3 regions of the Sphingobium tyrosinilyticum genome follow, and region 2 is predicted to be linked to each of the others. Evidence: riboswitches for the same ligand, from Rfam matches in the RefSeq annotation. Region 2 holds a riboswitch; each other region holds the start of a gene.
What was found. A riboswitch is a leader RNA that binds a small molecule or an ion and turns the genes downstream of it on or off. The one in region 2 is predicted to bind cobalamin.
Positions count from the first base shown of each region.

Region 1: linked by a shared signal. The riboswitch ahead of ACFO3E_RS00230 (TonB-dependent receptor plug domain-containing protein) and the one ahead of ACFO3E_RS11355 (cobalamin biosynthesis protein CobG) in region 2 are both predicted to bind cobalamin.
Region 3: linked by a shared signal. The riboswitch ahead of ACFO3E_RS09250 (TonB-dependent receptor) and the one ahead of ACFO3E_RS11355 (cobalamin biosynthesis protein CobG) in region 2 are both predicted to bind cobalamin.

Region 1 covers NZ_JBHSFZ010000001.1:34,488-38,601, reverse strand. The annotation lists gene ACFO3E_RS00245 (nitrate reductase) at 1-77, shown strand, start outside; gene cobA (uroporphyrinogen-III C-methyltransferase) at 64-846, shown strand; gene mobA (molybdenum cofactor guanylyltransferase) at 929-1,465, opposite strand; cobalamin riboswitch at 1,531-1,770, shown strand; gene ACFO3E_RS00230 (TonB-dependent receptor plug domain-containing protein) at 1,944-3,782, shown strand; gene ACFO3E_RS00225 (ABC transporter substrate-binding protein) at 3,819-4,114, opposite strand, start outside.
Region 2 covers NZ_JBHSFZ010000025.1:42,820-46,933, forward strand. The annotation lists gene cobI (precorrin-2 C(20)-methyltransferase) at 1-338, opposite strand, end outside; gene ACFO3E_RS11350 (precorrin-8X methylmutase) at 335-964, opposite strand; gene ACFO3E_RS11355 (cobalamin biosynthesis protein CobG) at 964-2,013, opposite strand; cobalamin riboswitch at 2,223-2,449, opposite strand; gene ACFO3E_RS11360 (alpha/beta fold hydrolase) at 2,580-3,443, shown strand; gene bluB (5,6-dimethylbenzimidazole synthase) at 3,559-4,114, opposite strand, start outside.
Region 3 covers NZ_JBHSFZ010000015.1:103,190-107,303, forward strand. The annotation lists gene ACFO3E_RS09235 (malate synthase G) at 1-545, opposite strand, end outside; gene ACFO3E_RS09240 (LysR family transcriptional regulator) at 651-1,556, shown strand; gene ACFO3E_RS09245 (hypothetical protein) at 1,674-1,853, shown strand; cobalamin riboswitch at 2,132-2,377, shown strand; gene ACFO3E_RS09250 (TonB-dependent receptor) at 2,559-4,114, shown strand, end outside.

The sequences.
Region 1 (4,114 bases), on a different contig from region 2:
ATTGTGGATCATGCCGCCCCGCGCTCGCCAACATCCTGACCCAAATTCCGCAGGAGACACTCCATGCAGCAGAATGAGCTTATCGCCCCCGGACAGGTCTGGCTGGTGGGCGCAGGTCCGGGCGACCCGGACCTGCTCACCCGGAAGGCCGAAAAGCTGATCGCGGCAGCGGAGATCGTCTTCTATGACGCGCTGGTGGGGCCCGGCGTACTCGACCTCATCCCCGAGGGGGTCGAACGGGTGAGTGTCGGCAAGCGTTCGGGCCGACACAGCAAGGCGCAGGAAAGCATCAACGACCTGCTCCTCGCCGCTGCCAAGGCCGGGAAGCGCGTCGTGCGCCTCAAGGGCGGTGATCCTTCCGTCTTCGGTCGTTCGGCGGAAGAAATGGAGCATCTGGCCGCAGACGGCATTTCCTTCCGCATCTGCCCCGGCATCACCACGGCCAGCGCGGCGGCGGCGAGTGGCCATGCCTCGCTCACCCTACGCGGCGTGGCGCGGGGCCTGACCCTGGTGACGGCGCATCTGAAGGCCGGCGAACCGCTCAAGCTCGACTGGGAAACGCTGGCCCGACCCGGCGGCACGCTCGGCATCTATATGGGTCGCGCCGCTGCCGGAGAGATCAGCCGCCAGCTGATCGCCGCTGGGCGTGATCCGGAAACGCCCGTGATGGTGGCGGTCAATGTCTCGCTCCCCAGCGAACGGCTGATCCGCGGCAAGCTGTCCGCGCTTGCCTTCCTGGTCGCCACGATCAGCGATGAAGATCCGACCCTGCTTCTGATTGGCGAAGCGGTGGCGGGCACGGCCATGCCTGGTGAGGTCGCCGCAAGCGTCGCTCTTCAGGCTTGAAGGCTCAGCCCTCCGCACCTTCGCCTTGAGCTTGTCGATGCCCCTGCCTTAGTTGGAAGGAAGGTAAGGGGCATCGACAGGCTCAGTCCTGATAGCGCAAACCATCAAGATCTTCCGGCCGGTTGATATTGGGCAGCACGATATCCGCCCGGTCCACGATCTGCGCGCCGATCCGCTCCAGCCAGCCATAGATGGAGCGGTTATTCTCTTCGGCCAGGTGCGCGTCCAGCTCTCCCGCCAGCGAAGCGGGCCAGAACCCGGCAAGTTGCTGCCCCTTCAGCACCGCCGCGCCATCTGCGGTCAGCGCCTCCGCCAGCGCGGCCGGATAGACCGGCATGTCGCACCCGATCGTTAGCACCCCGTCAAAGCCCTGGCCTGCCGCATGATGCAGCGCCGCGTTCAGCCCGCCCAGCGGCCCCATGTCTGGGGCAGGCCGATCGGGTAGGCCCGTCACCCCCTCCATCGCCCGGCCGCAAACCACCACCGCCTCCACATGCGGCGCAATCGCCGCCATCGCATGCTCCAGCAGGATGCGCCCGTCCGGCATCACGGCCAGCGCCTTGTCGCTCCCGAACCGGCTGGATCGCCCACCGGCTAGCACCGCGCCCAGCAATCGCATCGATCCACTCCTTGGCAGAACCTCTGCTTTCCCCTATGGCGCGGCGCGTGAGCGGGCAACCGCTGACATAAGAAGATCGCGCCGGTGCCCATTGGGCTTGAAAGGGAATGCGGTGCGGATAGCGTGGCTATCCAATTCCGCGGCTGTCCCTGCAACTGTAAGCGGCGAGCGCGATGCACTGTGGAACCCGCCGTCTTCAAAGGGGAGGCGATGGGGGCCAGCCACTGGGCCAGACGGCCCGGGAAGGCCGTGCATCGCTGCCTTGACCCGCGAGCCAGGAGACCTGCCAGCGCATGGTCGCTCTTGTCCAGGATCCAGGGATAGGTCCGGGCACGGTGTTTTCCGTCTGAGCGACGCGAAGCGGCGGGGGCCGCATCGGTGCGCGGGGCGGGGCGCTGGCGTCTGTCCTTACCGCGTGTCCGGCCGTTTGCGCGGAGACCCTCGCCCAAGAGTCGCCTGACGCTCAGGGAAGACGAACATGTTCAAGACCGGAATTTCACTGCTGGCGCTTCTCGCCGCCACCCCCGCGCTCGCAGGGGATAATGACGAGATCATCGTCACCGCGCTCGGCATCGAGCAGCCTCGCGATGAAGTCGGCCAGGCCGTCACCGTAATCGACGCACAGACCATCGAAACGCGCCAGTCGGTCAGCATCGCCGACCTGCTGATCACGACGCCGGGCGTACGGTTCAACCGTGCTGATGTGGTGGGCGGGGTTACGGGTATCTCGATCCGCGGCGCGGAAACGACGCAAACGCTGGTGCTGCTCGACGGCGTCAAGGTCAACGACCCCAGCGGCATCGGCGATCTCTATGACTTCGGCAATCTCCTGACCGGCAACATCCGCCGAGTCGAGATACTGCGCGGCTCCAACTCGGTCGTCTATGGCAGCCAGGCGATTGGCGGTGTCGTCAACATCATGACCGGCGAGCCTGCCGAAGGCTTCGGCGGCAGCGCCTCGATCGACTATGGCTATGCCGACACGCTGAACGCCAAAGCCGATGTGTCCGGCAGCAGCGGCATCGCGTCGGGCGGCGTGGGCGTCGCTTATTTTCGCACTGACGGCATTTCCGCCGCCCAGGGCGGCACGGAAAAGGACGGCTATGAGAATATCGCCACCCACGCCAAGCTGAAGCTCGCCTTCACCAACAATCTCAGCCTCGATTTGCGCGGCTATTATATCCACGCCGATCTCGACACCGACATCTTCTTCGGCGCGCCGATGGAGTCGACGGACAGCAGCAAGCTGAACCAATATGTCGGCTATGCGGGCATCAACCTCGCCCTGTTCGACGGCAAGCTGACCCAGCGGGGCGCCGTCACCTGGCTTCGTAACGATCGCGACTATTTCTCGCCCTTCGGGGATTATGGCTATTCGGGCACCAACCTTCGCTTCGAATATGAGGGCGTCTATCAGCCCATTGATCAGGCCAAGCTGGTCTTCGGCTATGAGCATGAGCGGCCGGATTATGATTTCTACGGCTTCGGCAGCGGCGGCGCCAAGGCGAATATCGACAGCGTCTATGCCCTCGCCGTCGTGAAGCCCTTCACCGGCCTCTCGCTCACCGGCGGCGTGCGCCACGACGATCACAGCCAGTTCGGCGGTGCGACCACGCTCGGCGCCAACGCCAATTACACGCCCAATGCTGGCCGCACCAACATCCGCGCCAGCTATGGCGAAGGCTTCAAGGCGCCATCGCTCTATCAACTTTATGATGGCTTCAACGGCAATCCCGCCCTTCGGCCCGAAAAGTCGAAGAGCTACGACATCGGTTTCGATCATAGCGTCGTGGGCGGCCGCGCGATGATCTCCGTCACCGCCTTCCGCCGCGACACACGCGACCAGCTCTATTTCGACGGCTTCATCCTGCCCTTCGGTCAATATATCAACCTGACCCGGACCCGGGCCAAGGGTGTTGAGGCCGCCGTCACGCTGAAGCCCGTCGATGCGCTCACCGTCACGGCTGCCTACAGCTATATCGACGCGATCGACCGGTCGGAAGGCGGCATCAACGAAGGCAAGCTGTTGCCCCGCCGTGCCAAGAATGCGGTGAGCGTCTCGGCCGACTATGTCTGGTCCTTCGGCCTGTCGATGGGCGCTACGCTGACCATGGTGGGCGACAGCTTCAACGACGCTGCCAATACGCAGCGACTTGACGGCTATGCTCTGCTGGGCGTCCGTACATCCTTCCCGATCAACGAACATCTCGAGATTTACGGCCGCATCGACAATCTCGCCGATGAAGAATACTCGACGGTCTATGGTTACAACACCTATGGCCGCTCGGCCTTTGGCGGCGTGCGTGTCCGCTTCTAAAGCCTGGCGAGAGGGGCTGGCGTGAGCCTCAGCCCCTCAATTCTGCGCAACGGTGACCTGCGCCACGATACTGCGCGCGGCCTCCACATAGGCGGGGCCGCCGCACACCGTCCACGCCTGCGGAACGCGGATGCGGGGGATGGAACGCAGCGCCGGATGGTGCAGCATCTCCGTTCCCTGATCGACGACATTCTCGCTGCCGCTCTCGACGATCAGCCAATCGGGCCTTGCCGCGATCATCTCCTCCAGCGGTACCTGGGCAAGCGAGGCTTTGCCCAGCTTCCCCGCCAGATTGACGAGCCCCGCGCGCCGGATCAGTTCATCGACCAGCG
Region 2 (4,114 bases):
CCGTAGAAAAAGGGGTCGCCCTCGCACAGCACCACCACATCCTCGCCATCCGCTGCCAGCCTGTGGAGATGCGCGGTGCAGTCGGCATAAAAGGCGGACAACGCCTGATTATAGCGCGGGTCGCTGACCGGTATTTCGGTCGTCACTGGATATTCCATCGCATATTCGATGGCATCGGGCCTTAGCAGCCCCTCGACGATGCGCCGGGCATGGCCGTGGCGTCCCGGCTTGCGGAAATAGGCGATGTGGCGGGCGTTGCGGATCAGCCGGTCGGCGCGCACGCTCATCAGGTCCTGCGCGCCGGGGCCAAGGCCGACGCCATGAATGACCCCGCTCATTCGGCCGCACTCGCCAGCGCGTTGATGGCGGCCACGGTCATGGCGCTGCCGCCCAGCCGCCCCTCAACGATGCAGCAGGGGACGGGCTGCGCCTCCCACAGCGCCTCCTTGGATTCCGCTGCTCCGACGAAGCCGACCGGGCAACCGATGATTGCGGCGGGGCGAGGGCAGGCGGGGTCCTCCAGCATGTTCAGCAAGTGGAAGAGAGCAGTCGGCGCATTCCCGATCGCGACGATCGCGCCCTCCATATGCGGCCGCCACAGCTCTAGCGCCGCTGCAGAGCGCGTATTGTTCATGGCGCGGGCGAGATCGGGCACTTGCGGATCGCCCAGGGTGCAGAGGATCGGATTATCAACGGGCAGGCGGGCGCGCGTGATCCCCTCCGATACCATGCGTGCGTCGCACAGGATCGGCGCGCCTGCTTCCAACGCCGCGAAGGCTGTGACCGCGAAGCTTGGGGAGAAGCGGATATGGCGGACGAGGTCCACCATCCCGGCGGCATGTATCATGCGCACGGCGACCCGCTCTTCTTCGGGCGAGAAGCGGCCAAGCTCCGCCTCCGCGCGGATGGTGCGGAAGGACTGGCGATAAATTTCCGCCCCATCCCTTTCATAGACATGCGGCATCATTGGACTCCGAAGAGGGTAAGGATCTGGTCAGGCGAGAGGCCCGCGCGAAGCGGCGGCGCGCCCGCACGGGCGTTATGGGCAAGGTCGAAGCGTCCCGAGCGGCCGGTCAGCATGACCGCCGCCCGCGACGGACGCGCGCATCCCTTGGCGCATCCGGAGACATGGAGCCCTGGAACATGCGGGGCGAGCCGAATCGCAAGGTCGCGCGTGGCGACACTCGCCTGGGGGCAGGCGGGCGCACCGGGACAGGCATCGGCAGAAAGGCGTGGGTCGTCAGGGTCGTCCGGCGCAGCATTGCCGCCCTCCAGCAGCAAGCCGCGCCAGGGCGTCAGGCGCACGGCCTGTACGCCGTCCTCCATGATCGAGAGTAGTGCGGTTGCCTCGACCCGTCCAAAGGGCGCGGCGTAAAAAGGCCCCGGCGCTTGAGCAAGCGCAGAGGCGCGCGAACGAGGCGACGCGGGCGCCTCACCCGCGGGAAGCGGCGCCAAATGCCGCGCCATGCGCCCGGCCTGCACGCCGCCGCTGGCAACAAACCAGTGAGCAAGGCTGATCAGCGCGTCCACCGCATCTTCCGCAGTGACGGACGCGCCTCTTTCCCGTCCATCGGCGCGCAGGATCAGCCCGCCGCTCGTTCCCCGCTCGATCCGGAAATCCGCCGGGGCATCGGTCAGCACAGGCGCAGGCCCCGCGTCGATCGCAAAGCCGATCTTGGCGGGCAGCTCGGGCAGTTCATCCATGCGCGCGATCAATTCATTGGCGATCGATGCGCTGATGTCGCCCTCTGCCCAATCCGGATTGAGGATCAGCGGCGCGCGCATTTCCCGCGCTGGATCAGCCTGCGCCAAGTCCAAGGCGACAAGCCTTTCTATCAACGCGCGATGCACCACCTCGCGCACGCCCCGAACCTGAAGCGCGGCCCGATTGGTGAGGTCGATATGGCCATTGCCATGACGCAAAGCTGCTTCATACAGACCTTCGGCCTGCGCTCGGCTCATCCGACCAAGCGCCGGGCGAACGCGCACCAGCAGCCCGTCGCCCGCCATCATCGGCTGCCATGCGGTCGGGCACCAGCCGCGCACGGCGGCGACGTGCTGCGCCTGCTTCTGCATTGCTCCCATCCTTCCACGCTCGCGCCACGACCAGCGGACGGCACGCGCAGGCGCACGGGGAAAGCCGCACGCCGCACGGCCGCAGCCGCACTCTATTCGTCGCTCAAACGGAGAACCGAGCCGTGACCATCCCCTGGGTCATGGCAAGAGCGACCTTTGCTCCGGCAGGTCTCCTGGCTTGCGGGTCATAGCGTCGGCATGGGGCCTTCCCGGATCGCTCCAGTGGCTGACCGTCCCATCTTCAGGGTCCGGCCGATCCATGCCTTGCTCGCCGCTCACAGTTGCAGGGACAGCCGCGGATTAGGGAGGCAACCCTCCCGCACCGCGTTCCCATTTAAGTCCCTTGCGGGACACCGGCGCGATCGATGAACCGGGCAAGGCCCGGTCCGCTGCGCTTCATAAAGGGGATGCGCGCGAAAGGAAAGTGGGCAGCGGCGGCTTGCTTGCGCCTGTCATGGCCTGACGCTACTCCCTTGGCCCATAACGATATGGAGAGAGAATTGATGAGCGATCTCAGCTTCGAAGCGACCAGCCGTTTCCTGGAAACCGCCAATGGACGGTTGCATTATCATGAGGCTGGATCGGGGCCGGCACTGCTATTGCTTCATGGCTCAGGTCCGGGCGTCACGGGCTGGGCGAATTTCCAGGGCAATCTGCCGCTCTTCTCGCAGCATTTCCGTACGATCATTCTCGATGCACCGGGCTACGGCAAAAGCGATCCCGTAGATGGCGATCCGGTTGCGGTGGCGCGCGATGCGGTGGTTGCGCTGATGGACGGCCTCGGTATCGATCGCGCCCATATCCTCGGCAACAGCTATGGCGGCATCGTCGGCGGCCATCTCGCCGCGTCGCATCCGCAAAGGGTGCTGCGCTACATTACGATCGGCGGGATCGGGTTCAACATCACCTCCACCTTCCCCAATGAAGGTCTGACCCGGCTCGTCGATTTCATCGAGGATCCAACGCGCGAGAACATCATCGCCTGGCTGGAGTCGATGGTGTACGACAAGTCCATCATCACCGACGAGCTTATCGACATGCGCTACAAGGCCGCGCTCGAACCGGTGACGATGGAAAGCAGCCGTAAGATGTACACGCGCTCCGCGCTCGGCTTCATCGCACAGTCCATGAGCGGGCCGGGCGTGTCGCAGCGGATCGACTATCTCGGCAAGATCCAGGCGCCGACCCTGATCACCTGGGGCCGCGATGACAAAGTCAGCCCGCTGGACGGCGCGTTCCTGCCGATGCGGGTGATCCCCAATGCGGAACTGCATGTGTTCCCCAAATGCGGCCATTGGGCGATGATCGAGTGCAAGCAGCGGTTTGAAGAGCTGGCGCTCGGGTTCTTGTTGGATGGGCGGGCGTAGGCGCGCTCAGTCCTCCTGGAATCACCCGTTCAGGCTGAGCTTGTCGAAGCCTTCCACTTTCTTCAGGAAACGCCCTTCGACAGGCTCAGGGCGAACGGGCTGGGTGCGCGTGATCCTAACGCCGCACCACCACCGAATGCCAATCCATGCGCTGTTCCCAGCCGCGCCGCTCCAGTTCCGGCGCATCCTCCTCAATCTCCGGCTTCCCAAGGCATAGCAGCCCAAGACATTCCCAACTGGCGGGAATATCCAGCATCGCGTCCACGCCTTGGGGTTCCAAGATGGAAACCCATCCCATGCCGATGCTCCGCGTCCGCGCCGCCAGCCACAGCGTGTGCACCGCCATGACGCAGCTATAACGGCGCGCTTCCGGCATGGTCGCGGCCCCCAGATGATGGCCCGTCTCCGTTCCATCGTCGCAATAGACGGCGAACAGCACCGGGGCTTCACGCAGGCCATGCAGTTTCAGGCTGCGATAAAGCTTATCCTGTTCGCCCTCATATTCCTTTCCCGCCGCCCGCACCTGCGCATCGACATGGCAGGCCAGTTGCTCCCGAAGTCCGTCCGTCTCGATCCGCACAAAGCGCCAAGGCTGTGACAGCCCAACCGAGGGCGCGCGATGCGCCATGCTCAGCAGCCATTCGACATCGCTCTCGTCGATCGGATCGGTG
Region 3 (4,114 bases), on a different contig from region 2:
CCATCGGCCAGCGGGACGGCCCGGTCCAGAAACTCCTTGGCCCAGCCAATCACCTGCGCCCCGCGCGCCGCATCATAGCCCTTCCCCGCCGGAACGCTCCCAATCGCATCGGTCCCATAGAGCGCATCATAGAGGCTCCCCCACCGCGCATTAGCCGCGTTCAGCAGGAAGCGCGCATTGAGGATCGGCACGACCAGCTGCGGCCCCGCCAGCCTCGCCAGCTCGTCATCCACCCGCGTCGATCCGATGGCAAAGGGAGCAGGCTCCGGCGCCAGATAGCCAATCTCGGTCAGGAAAGCCCGGTAAGCCGTCCCATCCACCGCTTGCCCCGCGTGAGCCTCATGCCACTTATCGATCTGATCCTGCATCGCGTCCCGCTTCGCCAGCAGCGCGGCATTACGCGGGCCAAAGCGCTCGAAAATGCCGGCCACCCCGCGCCAGAAATCATCCGCCTCGATCCCGGTGCCGGGCAACACCTTCTCATCGATGAAGCCCGCCAGCTCGGCGGCGACCTTCAGGCCAGATTTCTCGATCAGGTCGGGCATGCATCCACTCCGCGCGAAAATAACTGCGGCCAAGCATAGACCCGCCCGCCATCCTCGCACTAGACAAGAAAAAGTTGAAAGATATTTTCCGCATTGGAAAAGATCATGATGGACCCGGACTATCTCCTCTTCACCCGCGCCGTCGACGCCGGCAGCCTCTCGGGCGCCGGACGGATGCTCAACATTTCCCCAGCGATGATGTCGAAGCGCATCTCTCGCTTAGAAGCCCGCCTCGGCGTGCGCCTCATCCACCGTACCACCCGCCGCCTCGCGCTGACGGAGGAAGGCGCCAGCCTTCATCGCGACATCACCGCCATCCTGGAAGCGATCCAGCAGGCGGAGGACCGCGCCACCAACCGCCACCGCGCGATTTCCGGCGCGCTGCGGGTCTCCGCCCCCACCTCCTTCGGCCGCCTCCACATCGCCCCGCATGTCCAGCGCTTCCTGCAGAGCCATCCCAAAGTCGATCTGGAGCTCAATCTTTCCGACGCCTATGAGGACCTGCTCTCGCAGCGGGTCGATCTCGCCATCCGCATCACCAGCGACGTTCCCGCGCATCTGGAGGGCCATTATCTCGCCGCCAACCAACGCATCCTCTGCGCCAGCCCCGCCTATCTCTCGGAACATGGCGCGCCGCAAAAGATCGCCGACCTTTCCCGCCACCGCCTGCTCGCCGCGGAAGGACAACTGCCCTGGCGGCTCGACAACGGCCGCATGCGCCGGCAGATCGACGGCCGTAGTCATGTGCGCACCAACAGCAGCGAGATCGTCCGCGAACTCGCCGTGACCGGTGCCGGCATTGCACTCCGCTCGCTCTGGGACGTTGGCCCGCTTCTCGCCGAGGGGAAGCTCGTCCGCCTGCTCGATGGCTGGGAAGGCCCCTCTGACCTCGCCGTCTATGCCGTCCATCCCCGCGCGGCGGGCCGTCCCCCCGCGGTCGATGCCTTCATCGCCTTTCTCCGCCAAACCTTCCGCAATGCCCCCTGGAAAGTGCCGGCATCCAAGCACTGAGACGGCCAAAATAGCTTCAAAAGTTGATGCTTTTTCAACTCTAATCTGTTTTATTGCCGCCGCGACCGGCCCAGTGATATAGGGACGGCCATAAGAAATCAGAGAGAGGATTGGGCCATGCGCCCCCACGACGCATCACATTTTTCCGCCTGCGCGGCACTGGAAGCGCGGCAGGCCAGAGAAGCCCGGCAGCGCGGAGCAGACCAGGCGACCATCGCACTGCATAACGAACGCGCCGTCCGCTACCAGGCCATGGCCTTGCGCCTCAAGCGCAACTCCGGCAACGCGCTGAACTGAGCAACGACAGCCATTCCCCCTCCCCCCTTCAGGCAGAGAGCCGGGGCGAAAGAAGCGCTCCGACCGACAACTCCTCCGTCATCCCGGCCTTGAGCCTGCATCCCGCTTCCTCTGATCGGCAAAGTTAAGCGAGACCCCGGACCAAGTCCGGGGTGACCAGAACTGGCGACCGTCATTGGTCCTCAACAGCCCTTCCAAGTCCCCCTCCACTTCTCCCCACCCAACCACCCCCTTGCCTCTCCCCCGCACCCTCGCTATCGCCACCCCGTCCGGTTCACCCGGACAAAGATCGCGCCGGTGCCTCGAAAGAGGCTTAAAAGGGAACACGGTAAGGGGGGCATCCGCCTCCCGAAGCCGAGGCTGTCCCTGCAACTGTAAGCGGCGAGCGCGATGCACATCGCCCCACCTCACAAGCAGGAGGGTGCAAGTCACTGGGCGGACGCTAAGTCATGCGAGCTCCGGGAAGGCCGTGCATCAAGCGACGACCCGCGAGCCAGGAGACCTGCCGGCGTATGGTCGCTCTTGCCTTGGCCCAGGGGATGGCCGCGGCACGGTGATTTCCGTCTGAGCGACGAACGAGCGGTGGAGGCCGCTTCGGTGACGTTGGCGGCCGCCTTGGGGGCGTCCGGCTGCCTGCGTGCGCCGGCCGTTCGCTAGGGCGGCAGGTCTCTTACCGGATGTCGCCAGACGCCCGGAGTGAACGACATGAAATCTCACAGCTATTTGGCCTGGGTCGCCTGCGCCCTCACCGCCAGCCTTTCCGCTTCTCCCGCCACTGCCGCCGATGATGCGGCAGCCGCCGAAGCGGCCGCCACCATCATCGTTTTCGGCCGGGGAGAGGACAAGATCGGCACCGCCCATGCGGCGAGCGAAGGCAGCGTCGGCGGCGCGGACCTGCTTGTCCGCCCGCTGCTGCGCGTCGCCGAACTACTCGAAGCCGTGCCCGGCATGGTCGCCGCCCAACATTCGGGCAGCGGCAAGGCCAATCAATATTTCCTGCGTGGCTTCAACCTCGACCATGGGTCGGACTTCACCACTTACATTGACGGCGTGCAGATGAACTTCCGCACCCACGGGCATGGCCATGGCTATCTCGACCTCAACGGCCTCATCCCGGAAATCGTCGCGCGGGAGGATTTTCGCAAAGGTCCCTATCGCGCCGATGGCGGCGACTTCGCGCTGGCGGGCGCAGCCTATATGACCACGATCGACGGCTATGACCGGCCCTGGATATCGGCGGAGGGCGGCTCCTATGGCTGGCGCAGGCTGGCGGCAGGCGGCACGGTCAAGGCCGGTGGAGGCGATCTCACGATCGTCGCCCAGGCCAAGGCTTATGATGGTCCCTGGGAAGAGCCGGAACATCTGCGCCATTATGCGGGCTTCGCCAAATATGCGATCCCGGCCGGGGCCGGAAAGCTCGAAGCCTCGCTCCACGCCTATCGCGCGACCTGGCGTCCTACCGAGCAGATTCCCGAACGGATCATCGGCACGCTCCAATGTCCGGACGTCTTCTGCTCGCCAGACCCTTCCGCGCGCGGCGAAACGACGCGCATCATCGGCAATCTCGCCGCCGTCCAGCCGACATGGCGCGCCAATCTCTACGCTCAATTTTATGACTGGACGATGTTCTCCAACCCCACCTACGCCGACCCGGACGGGACCAGCGCGCAGATCGAGCAATTCGATCGCCGGTGGGTTCTGGGCCTTACCGGCGAAAAGCGCTGGGACGTCAATCCCGCGGTACAACTGAAGATCGGCACCGAAAATCGCTATGACGCGATCGGCAATGTCGGGGTCGACCGCACCGCCGATCGGGTCTTCCTCTCCTCGCTCGGGCGCTATCGGGTGAACGAAGCCTCCGCCGCCCTCTATGGTGAGGCAACCCTTACCCCGCTGCCGGGCCTGCGCCTGACCGGCGGCCTGCGGGGCGACTATTATCATTATTCGGTCACGGCAAAGGACGCCGCCGCCGCCGCGCTCGGGGAAGGCAGCGGGTCGGACACCCTCGTTTCACCCAAGGCCGCGATCGCTTATCAACTCAGTCCCCGCATCGAAGTGTACGCCAATTGGGGCCGGGGCTTCCATTCCAACGACGCGCGCGGCGCAGTGAACGTCACCACGCCGGTTCCCCTGCTCGTCCGCGGCACCGGCAAGGAATTGGGCGCGCGCCTGCAACTGCCCGGCTTCTCTTTCACCGCCACCTATTGGTGGCTGAATGTGGGCAGCGAGTTGCGCTTTGTAGGCGATTCCAATGCGGTTGA